One region of the Pantoea brenneri genome, then DNA from elsewhere that is predicted to be linked to it. Evidence: predicted binding sites of a transcription regulator. Region 1 holds the regulator's gene; the other holds the start of a gene.
The links. The regulator CRP, encoded in region 1, controls carbon source genes, mostly activating them, when cyclic AMP is high. The targets are predictions, from matches to a motif close to ATGTGANNNNNNTCACAT.

Region 1 (4,909 bases):
TCCGCTGGCCTGCGCCATTGCCGAGACCGCGCTGGATATCATCAATACCCCGGCAGTGCTGGAAGGCGTTGGCGTCCGGCGTCAGCAGTTTGTCAGCGCGCTGCAGGCGATTGATGCGAAGTACGATCTGTTCAGTGATATTCGCGGCAAAGGCCTGCTGATTGGCGCGGCGCTGAAGCCTCAGCATGCCGGCAAGGCGCGCGATATCCTCAATGCGGCAGCCGCTGAAGGGGTAATGGTGCTGGTGGCCGGCACGGACGTGATGCGTTTTGCACCTTCGCTGATCATCGAACCCGCCGACATCGAAGAGGGTATGCGCCGCTTCGCCACCGCCGTCGGCAAGGTGATTACCGGCTGATTTAGTTTTTGCGTAACCGTCTGCTCAGCCAGCGGCCATGTTGCGGTCGCTGGCTCCACGCCAGAGATGAAATGGTGTGCATCACGCTCAGATGATCCAGAATGCGGCGTACATGCTGTTCCACCACCGTGACCGGCCCTTCATTAATGTTTTCCAGCTCATCCAGCAGGTTAACCTGCGAACTGGCACCATCATATTCCAGTCGCTGCTGACAACGTTGCAGCGCAATTTCGCAGGACTGCAGATAACGCTCAGCTAACGTGGCGGTCAGCATGGTGTGTTCACGCGCCAGAATCGTCATTGCATTGATGTGCTCAACAATAAACTGGCTGTGGGTGACCCACAGACGCATATCCTTGAGGTACTGAGCGTTAAAAGCCGGTTCCTGCATCGCCTGGTTCAGGGAGTTAAACAGCGCATTGTGAGCCTGATTGACCCGTACCCGCTGATACGCCAGTTTCTCCGGTGACTGTTCCGCCCCCAGCAGCAGCCGTAGCGCATCCTGATAGGTTTCCAGCGCGTCATGGGCGTTTTGCCGCAATAAGCCACTCTGCCACTGCGGCCACAGCCACAACATTCCGCCAAAGGCGATCAGGCAACCCATCAGCGTATCCATCAGGCGCGGCAGCAGGAACTGCGCCCCATTCAGCGACAGCAACTGCAGCGAGTAAACCGCCGTCACCGTAAAGCCGATCATCGACCAGCCGTAAAACTGGCGGGTAAACCGGTAGCTGATAAAGGTGATCACCAGCATGATCAGCAGCACCAGCGACTCCGGCACCGCCAGGCGTAAGGTGGCAGCCGCAATCACCAGGCCGGCAAAGGTGCCCAGTGCCCGGTGCTGGATGCGAACGCGGGTGGCGCTGTAGCCGTTCTGGCTGACGAACATAATGGTCATCAGAATCCAGTACGGTTTAGGGATGTTGAAAAACAGCGCCAGTGCGCTGCCCAGCATCAGCATCACCGCAAAGCGCCCGGCAGTGCGCAGTGCCGACGAACGCCAGGACAGATAGCTGCGCAGCGCCGGCAGAAGCGGCAGACGGCGCTGACGATCGGCCATCAGGTCACGTTGATAGAGCGGTTTTTGGGTGCGCAGCACCCGCGCAATCCGATTGAAGTGGTAGAGACAGAAATTTCCCACCGGATTGTCAGGATGCTGGCGGGCGATTTTTTCCAGCGCGCTGAGCTGCTTCTCCATGCCAAAACGATCCGGCAACTGGTGATAGAGAATGTTATCCGCCAGCACCCGTAAGCGGGCCGAAATAGTCTGGGCGTTCCAGCGGATCACCGCTTCGGCATAGCTCTGCTCCACCAGTTTCTGCACCTCTTCCGGCTGATGCAGGCTGACCGAGATGTGCTCCTGCAGGTCCAGCGCCACCTGAAAGGCGCGGGTCAGCCGCTTATGGCTGTGATCCCGGCTGGCGGAAAGCATGTGCATCTGCTGGTAACAGGTGGTGATCATATCGACCACTTTTTGCTGACGCGCCAGCAGCGGCGGCAGGGCCTTTTCCGGATCGGTCAGCTGAGTCAGCAGGGTATATTTGGCGTCGCAATAGTTGGCCAGCTCACGGTAGATCAGGCTCAGGCTTTCACGCATCGGCTGCTCTTTCCACAGCCAGAACCAGAACCAGTTAAACAGCCCATACCATAGCGTGCCGCCGATATAGAGCAGCGGCGGCACATAGATCGGCATACGGCCAATCAGGCTCAGCGTGAAGATGGCGGCGATCAGGGTGCCGGGCAGCAGACGGCCGTGCAGCGGGCTGATTTCGCCGGTGACCCCCAGCAGCAACGGCAAGGCGAACAGAATCAGCGGCAGCGGAATGGCGTGCTGCGTCAGCCACTGAATCAGAAAGCTGCCGAGCGCAAACAGGCTGCCGCCGACAATCAGGCGTTTGAAGAAGCGTTTATGCGGGGTATCCAGACCGGCGATATTGCAACAGGCGGGAACTAACGAGAACAGCAGACCTTTTTGCAGGTCGCCAGCCAGCCAGCCCAGCGCCACTGGCAGACAGAGCACCAGGGTTTGCCGCAAGGCGTAATTGACTTCAGGATGGTAAATAATTCGACGCCACATCGGCCCAACACAAACAATAACGGCGCGATGTTGCCATCACGCCGTGGGTGACAGGAATTAGCGGGTGCCGTAAACGACGATGGTTTTGCCGTGTGCAGAGATCAGGTTCTGATCTTCCAGCATCTTCAAAATACGGCCCACGGTTTCACGTGAACAACCAACGATTTGGCCAATTTCCTGACGAGTAATTTTAATTTGCATGCCGTCGGGATGCGTCATGGCGTCTGGCTGCTTCGCCAGGTTAAGCAGAGTCTGAGCAATGCGTCCGGTCACATCGAGGAAAGCGAGATTACCCACTTTTTCCGACGTAACCTGCAGGCGACGCGCCATCTGCGACGACAGTCGCATCAGGATATCCGGGTTAACCTGGATCAGCTGACGGAATTTCTTGTAAGAAATCTCCGCCACTTCGCACGCGGTTTTGGCACGTACCCAGGCGCTGCGCTCCTGACCTTCTTCGAACAGGCCAAGCTCGCCAATGAAATCGCCCTGATTCAGGTAAGAAAGAATCATCTCTTTGCCTTCTTCATCTTTGATCAGAACCGCAACGGAACCTTTCACGATGTAGTAAAGCGTTTCAGCTTTTTCACCTTGGTGAATCAGCGTACTTTTGGATGGATACTTGTGAATATGGCAATGGGACAGGAACCATTCGAGTGTAGGGTCTGTTTGCGGTTTGCCGAGAACCATTCGCTATTATCCTCTGTTGTAATCGTGCCCAAAATACAGGGGGCAGTTTCCCTGTCAGGCGATGAAAGCTTCAAGCGTTTCCCTTACAGGAAATTATTCGGGCTGCATTCGGCGCAGTGCGCATCATTCTTCCCGGCTTCGCCATCGGGTGACGAAAAATATTTTCAGCACTGTTTGTAGCACAGCTTTTGCCGACTGTCTTCTGTTGTCTCGCTTCAGCTAACGGCGGATTTCTCTGGATTGCTGTTTACCAGGCGAAAGCGTACTCTGACGGCAAAACCGCATATTCTGGAGCGAAAATCATGCAGGCAAGAGTGAAATGGGTAGAAGGGCTGACATTCCTCGGTGAGTCGTCATCCGGACATCAGGTATTAATGGATGGCAATTCGGGTGATAAAGCGCCCAGCCCAATGGAGATGGTGCTGATGGCGGCGGGCGGATGCAGCGCCATCGACGTCGTTTCAATTCTGCAAAAAGGTCGCAACGATGTGGCTGATTGTGAAGTAAAACTGACCTCAGAACGTCGTGAAGAGGCGCCGCGAATCTTTACGCACATCAACCTGCACTTTATCGTGAGCGGCAAAGCGCTACAGGATAAGGCGGTCTCACGCGCGGTGGATCTTTCTGCTGAAAAATATTGCTCGGTCGCCATCATGCTGGGTAAAGGGGTTACCATCACCCACAGCTATGAAGTGATCGAACTGTAGTAGCCGCAAGGGTCATTGCAGACCTGCTAACTTCACTTCCAGTATCTGATGCAGGTTGCTTTAAGTCTGTGCCTGGGCAGGGAATCCGTTTTGATACTGTGCCTGCGCAGGGAACCGGGTCAGATCGGAAAGTCGTTTAAGCCAATCCCTGGCCGCTCGGCCCGCGCGATTACGCACCTCATCCCTGAGGCGCGCCCGTAGCCGGGCCAACGCTTTGCGTTGTTCAAAAACGCTCCCGGCGTTTTTATCCGGGCGGCGGGACGCTTTCCTCTTCTGACCCGGTTCCCAGCGTGTTGAACTTATCTATTGCTGCCAGATTCTTTCTGCCCAGGGGTTGTCTGTAGCGACCTTCCTGAAACCGGATGCGGTTGTCGAACGTGAAGCGAAGGGAGCATATGCCTGTAGCAAAGCATCGCGGGCCAGGGATGGCCCGTGCTGAGCCTGCCAGGGATAGCGGTTTTGCGTCTTTGCGAAAGGTGTATGCTCCCTGAAGCCTGCCCAGGGATAAGTCTTTAGCCGCAGGAAAGCCAGTTTTACTCTCTTTGTTAAAGACATCTGCTCTCAGAGCGGTTTTTGCTGGCCTCTTATTCTATCCGCTTGCCTTCCACCAGCCGCTTCACCAGCGGACCCATGATCAGCTCCATCGCCAGCCCCATTTTTCCGCCCGGTACCACCAGCGTATTGATATGCGAGATGAACGATCCCTGCAGCATCGCCAGCAGATAAGGGAAGTCGATATCGTCCAGCGCCTGGAAATGGATCACCACGAAGCTCTCATCCAATGACGGAATAGCGCGGGCGGCAAACGGATTTGAGGTATCGACCGTCGGCACTCGCTGGAAGTTAAGATGGGTGCGCGAGAACTGCGGCGTAATGAAGTTGATGTAATCCTCCATTGAGCGCACCACCGAATCCATTACCGCTTCACGCGAATGGCCGCGTTCGCTGGTGTCACGCACCAGCTTCTGAATCCACTCGAGGTTAACAATTGGCACCACGCCCACCAGCAGGTCGACATGCTCCGCTACGTTATGCTGGGCGGTCACCACGCCACCGTGCAGTCCTTCGTAAAACAAA
Region 2 (4,909 bases), on a different contig from region 1:
GGACCAATACGGGCATCCAGCCCATATAACAAACCTTGCTCGTGTGATTGCGACATGACGGTGCTCCGGCAACAGTGATTAGCCGGATTAATGCATTTTTTGCGCCATTACCTCAACGTCACCTCGCCTCTCAGGCCAGGTGACTGAAAAATCGGGATAAAATTTCCTGATGTGGCCGGTGGCGAACCTGCAACTTTACGCTCACCACCGGGGAAGATGACTTGTTTTGTTTCATGATCAGGCGATCTTTGCACTCACATGATGCAGACTGGGCCGATCCAGCAGTGAGATATCGATGTAGGCGGTCAGATCGCGTTGTTCGGCACGCGGCAGGTAGGGTAGTTCACCCAGCAGCGGTGCCGGGATTTTTTCACGCAGCACTTCGATGATATCGCTGTATTGCGCCAGGCCCGGATTGATGCGGTTGGCAACCCATCCAACCAGCGGCAATCCATCCTGTCGGATAGCTTCAGCCGTGAGCAACGCATGGCTGATACAGCCAGACTGAATCCCCACTACCAGCACTACCGGTAACTGCTGCTCAATCACCCAGCCAGAGAGTGGACGCGCATCATTCATCAGGCTGCGCCAGCCGCCGGTGCCCTCCACTACCACCCGATCTGCCTGCTCCGTCAGGCTATTCAGCCCCTGCGTCAGTAATTCGTAGTGGATCACCTGACCGCTATGGGTAGCGATCTCCTGTTCCTCAAACAGCAGTGGATTGATGGCCTGATACGGCAGCGCAACAGAAGAGGCACTTTGCAGCACCTGCGCATCTTTATTGCGCAGGCCGTCAGCGGTTTTTACTGCGCAGCGCGCCACGGGTTTGTATCCGACTGCGCTGAGGTTTGCTTTGATAAAACTTTGTAGCAGCGCACGCGATACCACGGTTTTACCGACTGCGGTGTCGGTGCCGGTAACAAATAGTCTCTTCACTCTACTTCTCCTCTCAAACCGGTTACGGCTAATCGGCGATTAACCCTACTAATAATCCGCATTTTAAGGAATGGAAGATGAGAACAGATTGCGTTAGCGCAAGATTAGTCAGGCTTAACCTTGCAATAGCTTCACTAACAGGTAACCGCTATAGAGTGCATCTTTGATCAGCGCCGCGCCGCCCAGCGTTCCCGGCTCGTTAAACGCAGTGGGTGCCAGCTGAATACTGGCACTGTAAGCGGGCAGCGACTGTTGCAGAATGGTGTTGCTGACCGCCGGAAACAGCACGTCTGCCGCGGCATTGAGCGGTGAACCGATAAGAATATGTTGCGGATTAAAGATATTCACCATCATCGCCAGGATGCGGCCCACATGATGACCAACGCTGGCAATGGTGTCGCGCGCCAGTCGATCGCCGGACTGCGCCGCCGCACAGAGTGATGCCAGCGTCAGCGGCTGATTGTGCAGCAGGCTGTCAGGCTGGGTCGGCAGACGCTGAGCGGCCAGCGCCAGCAGACTGCCGATGCTGGCCACCGTCTCGAGGCAGCCGTGGTTGCCGCAATAGCACTGCTGGCCGTAGGGATCGATCTGGGTATGGCCGATTTCCACCAGCGCCCGGCCGCGTTTATGCAGCAGTTGCCCGCCGCTGATCACGCCAGCCCCGACCGTTTCATCAATCACAATCTGAATCACATCTTCTGCGCCGCGTGAGGCACCAAACAGCGATTCTGCCAGCGTCCAGGCGGAAATATCATGCTGAACAAATACCGGTACCCCGGTGCGGGCCGCCAGCGCATCGCCGAGCGGCATGTCGCGTACCTGATATCCGGGCAAACGGTGCACCACGCCAGAAGCGGCATTAATCAATCCTGGCAGGGTCACGGCGATGGCGGTCAGGCGTTCCAGCTGCTGCTGGTGACGAATAAAGAAGGCGTCAACCTGGTCGATTAGCGCGGTCAGCAGCGGCTGAGCCGATTCATCCGGCAGCGGCAGGCTATCCTCCACCAGTTCCCGGCTGCTAAGGTCGCGCAGGGTAAAGGTCATGGCGCCACGGTGCAGGCGAATCGCCAGATAGTGCCAGGCGTCAGTGTCGAGGATCAGCCCAATCGCCGGACGGCCGCGGCTGCCTGGCTCCTGAAACTCCGTCTCCTGCACCAGATGGGCATCCAGCATTTCACGCACGATTTTAGTGATGCTGGCTGGCGCGAGCTGGGCGCGTCGGGAAAGTTCGATACGCGAAATAGGACCGAATTGATCAATTAATCGATAAACGACGCCTGCATTGGTTTGCTTAATTTGGTCAATATGGCCAGGTTGACTGTCCAGATTCACAACCCTGCTCCCGGTTATTTTCGCGCTTCTAAATAAACATGCGTCATGGTGAGGCAGATCAGGCGGCAGCGTCAAATATTTGATTAGAAATGTGATTTATCGCACACATTGTCGTCGGGACCGGCCAGAGTTACGCCTTTTTTTGCTGCAGTAACGTCATCATATGGCGCATCTGCTCATTTATTTCGCGCTCTGCGGACCAGACTAACCACAGTTCAGAAATAGCATCACTTTCTGCCAGCGGCAGCCAGATGACATCAGCCAGCTGCGCCCGGCGAAATGAGGCGGGCAAAATTGACACGCCCAGCCCGGTCGCCACCAGACCGAGAATGGTCATCGCCTCACCCACTTCCTGGGTGATGTAGGGCTTAATCTGGTAGCGGTGAAGCAGCGCCAGGATGTCGCTGTAGAGTGCGGTCCCGACCTGCGGATCGAAAAACACAAACGGCTCAGCCGCCAGCGCACTGACCGAAATCCTGTCTGCCGTGGCCAGCGGATGCGCCCAGTGCACCACCGCATACAGCGGTTCACTCAACAGCAGCTGGTGGCGCAAATCTGCCGGCAGCGGCGTGTTGCGCATCACGCCGAGATCGAGCCGCCCGTCATGCAGCGGGGCCAGCTGCTGGCGGGTGTTGATCTCCTGCATCTGAATATGCACCTGCGGCCAGCGCTGGCGAAACTGGTACAGCGCATCGGACACCACCACGGTAAACGGCGCTGAGGAGGTAAAGCCAATACGCAGCTCTCCCTCTTCGCCACGATGCAGCCGCGCCGCCCGGTCAGCCGCCTGTTCCACCTGCAACAGAATGGCGCGCGCATCCTGCAGTAACTGCTGACCGGCGGCCGTGAGCTGCACGCTGCGGTTGGTACGATTAAACAGCCGGGCACCGGTTTCAGTCTCAAGCTGAATAATCTGTTGACTGAGCGGCGGCTGAGAAATATTCAGCCGCAGCGCCGCCCGGCCAAAATGCAATTCTTCGGCGACCGCAATGAAATAGCGCAGATGGCGCAGCTCGATATTCATATCTTTAACGTCTTATTTGAGATTATTAATATATTAGACATCATAATCAGCCTTTTCTAAGCTGACGACAGGTTTTTAATCACTAAGGAAAGATTGTGGGTCGCACTACTCAGGCAGGAACCGTTGCGGATGACGCAGGATGCAGATCGCCAGAATCGCTGGCTGCATCGGGCTGGATTACCCGCGGAACGCCGCAGTTTATGCGCGTCACGCTGGCCCTGTTTTCAGCCGGTCTCGCCACCTTTGCCCTGCTCTACTGTGTCCAGCCAATATTGCCGGTGCTGTCGCAGCAGTTTGGCGTGTCGCCCGCGACCAGCAGCCTGTCGCTCTCCATCTCCACCGGACTGATGGCGCTGGGCCTGCTGGTGACCGGCCCGCTGTCTGATGCGGTCGGACGCAAGTCTGTAATGGTCACCGCGCTGATGCTGGCCGCCCTCTGTACCCTGATCTCCGCCACCATGACCAGCTGGCACGGCATTCTGATCATGCGCGCATTGATGGGCCTGGCGCTGAGCGGGGTCGCCGCAGTCGGCATGACCTATCTGAGTGAAGAGATGGACCCGCGCGTGGTGGCGTTCTCAATGGGGCTGTACATCAGCGGTAATTCCATCGGCGGCATGAGTGGCCGCCTGCTGAGCGGGGTGCTGACCGACTTTTTCTCATGGCGGGTGGCGATTGCGGTTATCGGCTGCTTTTCCCTGGCTTCAGCGGTGATGTTCTGGAAAATCCTGCCGGCGTCGCGCCATTTCCGCGCCACCTCTCTGCGCCCCCGTAACTTGCTGATTAATTTTCGTCTGCACTGGCGCGATGAAGGGCTGCCGTGGCTGTTTGCAGAAGGCTTTCTGCTGATGGGAGCCTTTGTCACGTTGTTTAACTACATCGGCTACCGTTTACTGGATGCGCCCTGGCATCTCAGCCAGGCAGTGGTGGGTCTGCTGTCGGTGGTCTACCTCACCGGCTCATGGAGTTCGCCGAAAGCGGGTGCGTTAACCAGCCGGCTGGGACGGGGGCCGGTGATGCTCGGCGCTACCGCGATTATGCTGGCTGGCCTGTTGTTCACTGCCTTTAATTCGCTGTGGCTGATTTTGCCCGGCATGATGCTGTTCACCGCCGGTTTTTTTGCCGCCCATGCGGTTGCCAGCAGCTGGATTGGCCCACGAGCCCGCCGTGCGCGCGGTCAGGCTTCTTCACTCTATCTGTTCAGCTATTACGTCGGGTCCAGCGTGGCCGGGACGCTGGGCGGGGTGTTCTGGCATAACTATGGCTGGATGGGTATCACGCTGTTTATCAGCGCCCTGCTGCTGCTGGCTCTGCTGGTGGCCTGGCGGTTGCAGTGTAAAAAGCTTTGATCCCCTGTTCCCTCTGAATTGCTGGCCCGGCCACTGCGTCGGGCGATTTTATCTGCGCTGTTGAGACAACTTTCAGGGCCAGCCGGAACATAATGTGCTTTTCCCGCTATAATCGGTCTGATTGTGACATTTGCTTACTTCTGTCGCTTAACACAGCAAAAAGGACCGCCTGTGGCTCTCTACTATTACGTGAACAAACAATCAGGTTACAACCATAACCATGTGGTGCATGCTGCGGGCTGCCCCTTCCTGCCCGCGCCAGCTGACC

Region 2: a site for CRP is predicted at 2,358-2,375, ahead of mlc (sugar metabolism global transcriptional regulator Mlc). Genes of this name have one in related genera too.

The regions. Positions count from the first base shown of each region.
Region 1 is NZ_JBCGBG010000005.1:19,506-24,414, reverse strand. It holds gene argD (bifunctional acetylornithine/succinyldiaminopimelate transaminase) at 1-358, shown strand, start outside; gene AABB92_RS17515 (YccS/YhfK family putative transporter) at 360-2,435, opposite strand; gene crp (cAMP-activated global transcriptional regulator CRP) at 2,493-3,125, opposite strand; gene AABB92_RS17505 (OsmC family protein) at 3,428-3,832, shown strand; gene AABB92_RS17500 (phosphoribulokinase) at 4,417-4,909, opposite strand, start outside.
Region 2 is NZ_JBCGBG010000001.1:1,109,547-1,114,455, reverse strand. It holds gene AABB92_RS05150 (nucleobase:cation symporter-2 family protein) at 1-56, opposite strand, end outside; gene bioD (dethiobiotin synthase) at 238-936, opposite strand; gene mlc (sugar metabolism global transcriptional regulator Mlc) at 1,051-2,268, opposite strand; gene AABB92_RS05135 (LysR family transcriptional regulator) at 2,399-3,292, opposite strand; gene AABB92_RS05130 (MFS transporter) at 3,388-4,641, shown strand; gene AABB92_RS05125 (hypothetical protein) at 4,813-4,909, shown strand, end outside.